One region of the Streptomyces sp. NPDC059092 genome, then DNA from elsewhere that is predicted to be linked to it. Evidence: riboswitches for the same ligand, from Rfam matches in the RefSeq annotation. Region 1 holds a riboswitch; each other region holds the start of a gene.
The links. A riboswitch is a leader RNA that binds a small molecule or an ion and turns the genes downstream of it on or off. The one in region 1 is predicted to bind thiamine pyrophosphate.

Region 1 (3,253 bases):
ACTCCTTGGACTTCTCCGCCATGCCCGCCTCGATCTCGTCGGCCGGCACCCCGTCCGAGCCATCCGCAACGGCCTCGCCCGCACCGTCCGAGCCAGCGCCGGCCTCGCCCGCGCCGCCCGTCATCTCGCCGCCGTGCCTGCGCCGGATGTCCTGCGAGATCTTCATCGAGCAGAATTTGGGGCCGCACATCGAGCAGAAGTGCGCCGTCTTCGCGGGTTCCGCCGGCAGCGTCTCGTCGTGGAACTCCCGTGCCGTGTCCGGATCGAGCGCCAGATTGAACTGGTCCTCCCACCGGAACTCGAACCGGGCGTCCGACAGCGCGTCGTCCCACTCCTGCGCCCCCGGGTGCCCCTTGGCGAGATCCGCCGCATGAGCCGCGATCTTGTACGTGATCACGCCCGTCTTCACGTCGTCGCGGTCCGGGAGGCCGAGGTGTTCCTTGGGGGTGACGTAGCAGAGCATCGCCGTACCCCACCACGCGATCATCGCCGCGCCGATCCCGGAGGTGATGTGGTCGTACGCCGGGGCCACATCGGTGGTCAGCGGGCCGAGCGTGTAGAACGGCGCCTCCTCGCAGATCTCCTGCTGGAGGTCGATGTTCTCCTTGATCTTGTGCATCGGGACATGGCCCGGGCCCTCGATCATCGTCTGTACGTGGTGGCTCTTGGCGATCGTGTTCAGCTCGCCCAGCGTGCGCAACTCGGCGAACTGCGCCTCGTCGTTGGCGTCCGCGATGGAGCCCGGCCGCAGGCCGTCGCCGAGGGAGTACGTCACGTCGTACGCGGCGAGGATCTCGCACAGCTCGTCGAAGTTCTCGTACAGGAACGACTCCTTGTGGTGCGCGAGGCACCAGGCGGCCATGATCGAGCCGCCGCGCGAGACGATGCCGGTCTTGCGACGGGCGGTGAGCGGTACATAGCGCAGCAGGACACCGGCGTGGACCGTCATGTAGTCGACGCCCTGCTCGGCCTGTTCGATCACCGTGTCCTTGTAGATCTCCCAGGTCAGCTCCTCGGCCTTGCCGTCGACCTTTTCGAGCGCCTGGTAGAGCGGCACGGTGCCGATGGGCACGGGGGAGTTGCGCAGCACCCACTCGCGGGTGGTGTGGATGTTGCGGCCGGTGGAGAGATCCATGACGGTGTCCGCGCCCCAGCGGGTCGCCCATGTCATCTTCTCCACCTCCTCCTCGATGGAGGAGGTGACCGCGGAGTTGCCGATGTTGGCGTTGACCTTCACCAGGAACCGCTTGCCGATGATCATCGGCTCGATCTCCGGGTGATTGACATTGGCCGGCAGCACGGCGCGGCCGGCGGCGATCTCCTCGCGGACGACCTCGGGGGAGACGTTCTCGCGGATCGCGACGTACTCCATCTCCGGGGAGATCTCCCCCCGGCGGGCGTACGCGAGCTGGGTGACCGCCCGGCCCTCGCGGCCCCGGCGCGGCTGGCGTGGCCGCCCCGGGAAGACCGCGTCGAGACCCCGCAGATCGGCCGCCCCGCTCCGGAGCAGCCCCCCGCGCGGGGAGGTGTGCTTGAGCCCGTCGTCCTCGGGGCGTGGCGGACGACCCGCGTACTCCTCGGTGTCGCCGCGGCCGATGATCCAGTTCTCCCGCAGCGGCGCGAGGCCGCGGCGCACGTCGGTGTCGACGGTGGGGTCGGTGTACGGCCCCGAGGTGTCGTACAGCGTGACGTCCTCGCCGTTGGTGAGGTGGACCTGGCGGACCGGCACCCGGAGATCGGGGCGGGAGCCCTCGATGTATCCCTTGTGCCAGCCGATGGACCGCCCGTCCGCGGTCCCGCCCGAAGGGGCCGGGTCCGCGCTGGTGTCCTCCGAGCCGGAGGCAGGCGTGTGTGCGTCCTGAATGGTCATGAGACCTACTCCCTACGCCGGCATTACCCGGTAACAGGTTCAGCGGTCGGCGCAGCGCAGGTGTCCGGGGAATCGTCCCCGGGACTACACGTCAGCGCCCTCTCAGCCCGGTGCTCCGAGCTCCCGCGTGTGCAAAGGTGGCTCCACGCTAGCGTCATATCGGGCACGCTGAACAGAGGGCCCCCCGCTTCCTCCGGCTTCTTGGGATGATCGGTCGGTGACCCCACCCACACAGACTCACGAGCCGCACGGCCACTCGCACAGTCATGGCCCCGCCATGCCGGTCTCCCGGCACCTCCGCAAGGTGATCGCGGCGGTGCTGATTCCGTTCGCGGCCGCTGTGGTGGTCGGGCTTGCCGTGCTCTGGCCGGGCGGTGCGCCCGCGCACGAGCGGACCGGTGTGGGCTTCGACCGGCAGACCTTCGAGGGCCAGGTCGTCCAGATCGAGCGGGTCGCCTGCAAGGACGTGAACGCCTCCCAGGTGCCGTCGACAGGTGACACCTCGACGCCCCAGGGCCGCGAGGCGGTGCGGGAGGAGACCGGCGAGTGCAAGAAGGCGACGGTTGAGCTGAAGAACGGCAAGGAGAAGGGTCACACTTTCGTCGAGATCGTCCAGCCGGACGCGCCGCGGCAGTTTCACGTGAAACAGGGCGTTGTGGTCGCCTATGCGCCGGACGCGCCCCGGGATCTTCAGTACTCGGTGTCCGATGTGGACCGCCAGTTCCCGTTGACGCTGCTGGCCGGGATTTTCGCGCTCGCGGTGATCGTGGTGGGACGGATGCGGGGGGTCATGGCGCTGGTCGCGCTCGTCGTCTCGTTCGCGATCCTGACGCTGTTCATCCTGCCGGCGATCCTCCAGGGCTCGAATCCGCTGGTGGTAGCGGTGGTGGGGGCGAGCGCGATCATGCTGGTCGCGCTGTATCTGTGCCACGGCCTGACGGCCCGTACCTCGGTGGCGGTGCTCGGCACCCTGATCTCGCTGCTGCTGATCGGCTTGCTGGGGTCGCTCTTCATCGGCTGGGCGAGCCTGACCGGGAACACCGATGACAACACGGGGCTGATCCATGGCCTCTACCCGGAGATCGACATGAGCGGCCTCCTGCTGGCCGGGGTGATCATCGGCTCGCTCGGTGTGCTCGACGATGTGACGGTGACGCAGACCTCGGCGGTGTGGGAGCTGCGCCAGGCGGATCCGACGATGGGCCCGCGGGCGCTGTACCGGGCGGGCATCCGGATCGGCCGGGACCACATCGCGTCCGTGGTCAATACGCTCGTGCTGGCGTACGCGGGTGCCGCGCTGCCGCTTCTGCTGCTCTTCTCGATCGCGCAGTCGAGCGTGGGGTCGGTCGCCAACAGTGAGCTGGTGGCGGAGGAGATCGTACG
Region 2 (3,253 bases), on a different contig from region 1:
CCTCCGCGAAGTGGCGCCGCGGGATCCGGCCCGCACGCCGCGCCAGCCGGCCCGCCGTCACCGCGTGCCGCATCGCCTCGGCCATCAGCACCGGTTCCTGCGCGCGGGTGACCGCGGACGCCAGCATCACCGCCGCGCACCCCAGCTCCATCGCGAGCGCCGCGTCCGACGCGGTGCCCGCGCCCGCGTCCAGGATCACCGGGACCCGGGCGCGCTCCACGATGAGCTGGAAGTTGTGCGGATTGCGGATGCCCAGTCCGGAGCCGATGGGCGAGCCCAGCGGCATGATCGCGGCGCACCCCACGTCCTCCAGCTTCGCCGCGAGGACCGGGTCGTCGTTGGTGTACGGCAGGACCGTGAAACCGTCGTCCACCAGCGTTTCCGCGGCATCCAGCAGCTCGACCGGATCGGGCAGCAAGGTGCGCTCGTCCGCGACCACCTCCAGCTTGATCCACTCCGTGCCGAGCGCCTCGCGGGCGAGCCGGGCGGTCAGGACGGCCTCACCGGCGGTGAAACAGCCCGCCGTGTTGGGCAGCGGACGGATGCCCAGCGCGTTCAGCACGGAGAGCACGGAGCCCTGCACGGTGGGGTCGAGCCGGCGCATCGCGACCGTGGTCAGTTCGGTGCCGGAGGCGATCAGCGAACGTTCGAGGACGTCGAGGCTGGGCGCCCCGCCCGTCCCCATGATCAGCCGGGAGGCGAAGGTGGTGGAGCCGATGGTGAGCAGGTCGTCGGCCATGCCGGTCAGCCTCCCTGGACAGCGGTGAGGACTTCCACCCGGTCGCCGTCGCTCAGCGCGGTACCGGACCAGCGGGTACGGGGGACCACTGTCTCGTTGACGGCGGCGGCCACCCCGGAGCGCGCCGGAGTGAGGGTCGCGACGACGGTGTCGAGCGTGGTCGCGGCGGCGAACTCGCGTGGCTCGCCGTTGACGGAGACGTACATCACGGCGGTGTTCATACGGACTGCTCCAGGGATGCGGACGGAGAAGGGGTCGCGGTAGGGAAGCCGGCCGCGTGGGGTGAGCCGGTCGCGGTGGGGGACGCGGACGCGCCGGATGAGCCGGACGCGGCACGGGTGAAGCGCAGCGGGGTGAAGGGCGCGGCCCCGGGCGGAAGTTCACCGGTCGTCAGGACCGTCGCCAGCACGTCACCGGTGACCGGCGTCAGCAGCACCCCGTTGCGGTGGTGGCCGGTGGCCAGCGACAGCCCCGGCAGCACGGTCGGCCCGAGCAGCGGCGCGTTGTCCGGCGAGCAGGGGCGCAGCCCCGCACGGGTCTCGGTGAGCGGCAGTTCGGTGATGCCGGGCACCAGCTCGTGCGCGTCGCGCAGCAGCTCGTACACCCCGCCCGCCGTGACCGTCGTGTCCCAGCCCAGCTCCTCGCTGGTCGCGCCGATGACCAGCTCGCCGTTCTCGCGCGGCACGAGATAGACCTGGGAGCCGCGCACCACGGCCCGTACCGTCCGGGACAGGAAGGGCGCGTACGGACGGGGCACCGCCAGGCGCAGGACCTGCCCCTTGACCGGCCGTACGGGCGGCACCGCCTCCGCGGGGACGCCCGCCAGCGAGCCGCTGAGGCTGCCGCCCGCCAGCACCACCCGGTCGGCGCTCAGCTCGTGGCCGTCGGCCAGGAAGGCGCCGGCGGCCCGGTCCCGTACGACGGAGAGCCGCCGCGCCCAGGCGCGGTGGAAGACCACCCCGGCCCGTTCGCAGGCGCTGAGGAGCGCCGCCGCGAGCCGGCGCGGATCGATCTGGTGGTCGCCGTCGACCCGCAGACCACCACGTACGCCCGGCGCGAGCATCGGCTCCAGGCGCCGGCATTCGCGCCCAGTGAGCCACTCGGACGTCAGCCCCGAGCGCACCTGGAGGGCGTGCAGCTCACGGAGCTGGGCCCGGTCGTCGGAGTCCAGCGCCACGGCGAGCGTGCCGCACGCGCGGTAGCCGGTGTCCCGGCCGCTCGCCTCCTCCAGCTCCTCGACGAACGCGGGATACCGCTCGGCGGAGGCGAGGTTGAGGCCGAGCAGGGTCTGCTCGCCGTGGTGGAGTTCGGTGACGGCGGCCAGCATGCCCGCCGCGACGCGCGCCGCGCCGCCGCCAGGATCGGGGTCGGCGACGGCGGTACGCAGCCCGCGCTGCGCCGCCCGCCAAGCCGTGACCAGGCCGATGATCCCGCCCCCGACGACGAGGACGTCGTACCCCGTAGGGGATGGGGAAACGGCCCGCCGTGTTCCGTGGGGCGGTTCTTCCCGAGGTGACCGCCGAGGTCGCGGTTGGGATGACTGCATGGGCGTCCAGCCCCTCCCTTCGCCGGCATGACCCGGATCAGGTTCGTACGGTCGGAGGCCGCTCCAGCCTCCCTCTCAGCCCGGTGCGTCCGGACTCCCGCGAGGTAGTGTCGACGGCCAGCCTAACGCGCGGTGTGCGGCACGGTAAGGGAGCGCCGCTGGTGGCCCGTTCATGGGACGGACTCGTCCTCCCGGCGGTCCCGCCACCTTGAAGCGGCCCGGGCCCCGCGCCGCTCTAAGGTGACCGGGTGAGCGAACAGCGGCAGGAACACGGACAGGACGGGCGGGCGGATGGGCCCGGGGTGGTCGTCGTCGGCGCGGGCATGGCGGGCGTACAGACCGCCGTGGCCCTGCGCGAGAAGGGGTACGAGGGCCGGATCACCCTGATCGGTGAGGAACCGCACCCGCCCTACGACCGGCCCCCGCTCTCCAAGGCCGTGCTCCTCGGCCAGGCCGACGGATCGGCCTTCGACATCGACTTCGAAGCTCTCGCCGTCGACCTCGTAGTGGGCCGCAAGGCCACCGGGCTGCGCCCGTCCGCCCGGGAGATCGACACCACCGCCGGGCCCGTCCCGTACGACGTGCTGGTCATCGCCACCGGGGCCGAGGCCGCCGTACTGCCCGGCACGCAGGGGGTACCAGGCGTCCATCCGCTGCGCACGCTCGACGACGCCGAGCGGCTGCGCCCGGTGCTGGAGCGGCGGCAGCGGGTCGTGGTCGTGGGCGCCGGGTGGATCGGGGCGGAGTTCACCACCGCCGCCCGTGAGGCCGGATGCGCCGTGACGGTCGTGGAGGCTGCCGACCGGCCGCTCCCCGGCGCCCTGCCGGCCGAGGTCGCCGCCCCCATGACCGGCTGGTACGCGAAGAGCGGCGCCACGCTGCTGACACACGCGCGGGTGGCCGGCGTCGAGCAGGGCGAGGTCGTCCTCGCCGACGGCCGCCGGCTCCCCGCCGACGCGGTGGTGGTC
Region 3 (3,253 bases), on a different contig from region 1:
GATAGGCGAAGAAGACCGCGAAGAAGGCGAGGGGCCCGGCCATGAGGGCGAGGCGCACGACGCTTCCGTACCCACGACCACGCCCCCGCCCTTCCTCGCCTCGCAAAGCGCCCCGCAGACCGCCCTGCAGGAGGCGCCGTACGCCGCCACGGCGCCGCAAGGTGCCTCGCCCGGCCAGGTCGTCCTCGTCCGCCGACCCGCCCTTCACTCCTGCGGTTACTTCACTACGAGAGAGGACCACGACTGGATCCACTGCTCACGGCCGGCGGCGATTCGGTCAGGCGCGACGGTCTCCGGCCGGTCCACGGTCGCGCCGAACTTCGTGAACAGTTCGGGCAGGGCGACGCCCTTGACCACGGGGTTGACGAACATGTTCAGCGGCATGTCCGCCTGGAACTTCTCGCTGATCAGGAAGTCCAGCAGGGCCTTGCCGCCGGCCACGTTCCTCGCACCGTCGAGCAGCCCCGCGAACTCGGTCTGCCGGAAGCAGGTGCCTGTGGAGACCCCTGTCGGTGCCTCCTGGGGCTGCGGCTTCGCGTACAGCACCTCGACGGGTGGGCTGGAGGCGTACGAGACGACCAGCGGCCGGTCGCCCTTGGCCTTCTTGCCGCCCGCGGAGCCGGAGAAGCTCTCGTTGTACGCCTGCTCCCAGCCGTCGACGACCTGGACACCGTTGGCCTTGAGCTTCTTCCAGTAGTCCTGCCAGCCGTTGTCCCCGTAGTGCGCGACAGTGCCCAGGAGGAAGCCGAGGCCGGGCGAGGACGTCGCGGCATTCTCGGTGACCAGGAGGTTCTTGTACTGGGGCTTGATCAGGTCTTCGAAGGACTGCGGCGACTCAAGCTTCTTGTCCGCAAAATACTTCTTGTCATAATTGATACAGATATCGCCGGTATCGATCGGCGTGACCCGGTGCTTCTCCTTGTCGAGCCGCGCGGTCGAGTTGACCCGGTCCAGCCCCTTCGCCTCGTACGGCGTGAACAGACCGTTGTCGAGGGCGCGGGAGAGCAGGGTGTTGTCGACGCCGAAGAAGACGTCGCCCTGGGGCGATCCCTTGGTGAGGATCTCCTTGTTGAGTGCTTCGCCGGCATCGCCGCTCTTCAGTACCTTGACGGTGTAGCCGGTCTCCTTGGTGAACTCTTTCAGCACCGCGGGGGACGCGTTGAACGAGTCGTGGCTGACGAGGGTGACGGTTTTGGACTGCGCGCCGTCGCTCCTCCCGCCGCCGGACGACGCGGAGCCATCGGAGCCGCCGCAGGCCGCGAGGGTCGCGATGCCGAGTGCCGCGGCGAGCGCCGCGGACGCCGCGTTTCTGACGCCGGTACGGGTACGGATGGTGCCCACTGGTTTTCCTCCTGGGATGTCCAGGAGAAGACGCGGCCCCACCCAGGGCCGGTCGTCTGTACGGACCGGACCTCGGGCAGGGCGCAACAGCTTGAGTGATGTCCGAACTTCCTACCCAGAATGACCTGGGCAAGGTTCAGAGGGTCTGCGACCGCTGCCCGCTCTCACGGACATGTGCCGCACTCTCAGCGCTGTGGCGCTCCCCTGTCGGAAAATATGCAATGCGTTTCGAGCCAAGGTTACCCCCAGGCCGCGCTAGCGCTCCGTGGCGGCCAACTGTCCGCACGCCCCGTCGATCTCCTGACCTCGCGTGTCGCGTACGGTCACCGGCACGCCGTGCGCCGCGATCGCCTCGACGAACTTCTTCTCGTCCTCCGGGCGTGACGCCGTCCACTTCGAGCCCGGCGTCGGATTGAGCGGGATCAGGTTGACGTGTACCCGCTTGCCCTTGAGGAGCCGGCCCAGCCGGTCGCCTCGCCACGCCTGGTCGTTGATGTCACGGATCAGGGCGTACTCGATGGAGATCCGGCGGCCGGACTTCTCCGCGTACTCCCACGCGGCGTCCAGCACCTCCCGCACCTTCCAGCGCGTATTGACCGGAACGAGCGTGTCGCGCAGCTCATCATCGGGGGCGTGCAGGGAGACCGCGAGCCGGCACTTGAAGCCCTCGTCGGCGAAGCGCAGCATCGCGGGCACCAGACCGACCGTGGAGACGGTGATCCCACGCTGCGAGATGCCCAGGCCGTCCGGCTCAGGGTCGGTGAGCCGCCTGATCGCGCCTACGACGCGCTTGTAGTTGGCGAGAGGCTCACCCATGCCCATGAAGACGATGTTGGACAGCCGTGCGGGGCCACCAGGGACCTCGCCGTCGCGCAACGCGCGCATCCCGTCGACGATCTGGTGGACGATCTCCGCAGTGGACAGATTGCGGTCCAGACCTGCCTGTCCGGTCGCACAGAAGGGGCAGTTCATCCCGCAGCCCGCCTGCGACGAGATGCACATGGTGACCCGGTCGGGATAGCGCATCAGTACGGACTCGACGAGCGTGCCGTCGTGCAGCCGCCAGAGCGTCTTACGGGTCGTGTCGTCGTCGCACGAGATGTGTCGCACCACCGACATCAGGTCGGGCAGCAACTCCGTCGCGAGTTTCTGCCGCGCGGCGGCCGGGATGTCCGTCCACTGCTCGGGGTCGTGCGCGTACCGCGCGAAGTAGTGCTGCGACAGTTGCTTGGCGCGGAACGCCTTCTCCCCGATGGCGGCGACGGCCTCGCGGCGCTCGGCGGGGGTGAGGTCGGCGAGATGCCGCGGGGGCTTCTTGGCTCCGCGGGGCGCGACGAAAGTGAGTTCTCCGGGTGCAGGCATGGTCTGTCCAGTGTCGCAGACGACGCCGCGTGGCCTGTTGCCCCGTACGCCGCCACGAGCGACGGGGTACGCCGCCCCCGTGGGCGGCGTACCCCGTCAGAGCGGTCAGGGTCCCGTCAGGACCCCACGAAGAGCACCAGGAGCAGCCAGACGACCGGCGCAGTGGGCAGCAGCGAGTCGAGCCGGTCCATGATCCCGCCATGCCCCGGCAGCAGCGTGCCCATGTCCTTGATCCCGAGGTCACGCTTGATCATGGACTCACCCAGGTCCCCGAGGGTGGCACTGGCCGCAACGGCCAGACCGATCAGCAGCCCCTGCCACCAGGCGCCGCCGTCGATCAGGAACTCCATCAGAAGCGCGCCGGCCACCATGGCGAAGGTGACGGCGCCGCCGAGCCCCTCCCAGGTCTTGCCGGGGCTGATACGCGGCGCGAGCTTGTGCGTACCGAAGCGCCAGCCGACGGCGTACGCGCCGGTGTCGCTGACGACGGTCAGCACGAGGAACATCAGCACACGCTGCGAACCGTCCCCGGCCGTGAGCATCATCGCGA

Region 2: another riboswitch for thiamine pyrophosphate. It lies ahead of thiO (glycine oxidase ThiO); the one in region 1 lies ahead of thiC (phosphomethylpyrimidine synthase ThiC).
Region 3: another riboswitch for thiamine pyrophosphate. It lies ahead of ACFXPL_RS27960 (thiamine ABC transporter substrate binding subunit); the one in region 1 lies ahead of thiC (phosphomethylpyrimidine synthase ThiC).

What each region holds. Positions count from the first base shown of each region.
Region 1 is NZ_JBHZEJ010000007.1:32,669-35,921, reverse strand. It holds gene thiC (phosphomethylpyrimidine synthase ThiC) at 1-1,870, opposite strand, end outside; TPP riboswitch at 1,863-2,007, opposite strand; gene ACFXPL_RS06505 (YibE/F family protein) at 2,148-3,253, shown strand, end outside.
Region 2 is NZ_JBHZEJ010000032.1:75,208-78,460, forward strand. It holds gene ACFXPL_RS20065 (thiazole synthase) at 1-739, opposite strand, end outside; gene thiS (sulfur carrier protein ThiS) at 745-945, opposite strand; gene thiO (glycine oxidase ThiO) at 957-2,285, opposite strand; TPP riboswitch at 2,283-2,396, opposite strand; gene ACFXPL_RS20080 (NAD(P)/FAD-dependent oxidoreductase) at 2,534-3,253, shown strand, end outside.
Region 3 is NZ_JBHZEJ010000060.1:14,766-18,018, reverse strand. It holds gene ACFXPL_RS27965 (ABC transporter permease) at 1-43, opposite strand, end outside; gene ACFXPL_RS27960 (thiamine ABC transporter substrate binding subunit) at 217-1,341, opposite strand; TPP riboswitch at 1,432-1,557, opposite strand; gene rlmN (23S rRNA (adenine(2503)-C(2))-methyltransferase RlmN) at 1,597-2,703, opposite strand; gene ACFXPL_RS27950 (phosphatidate cytidylyltransferase) at 2,820-3,253, opposite strand, start outside.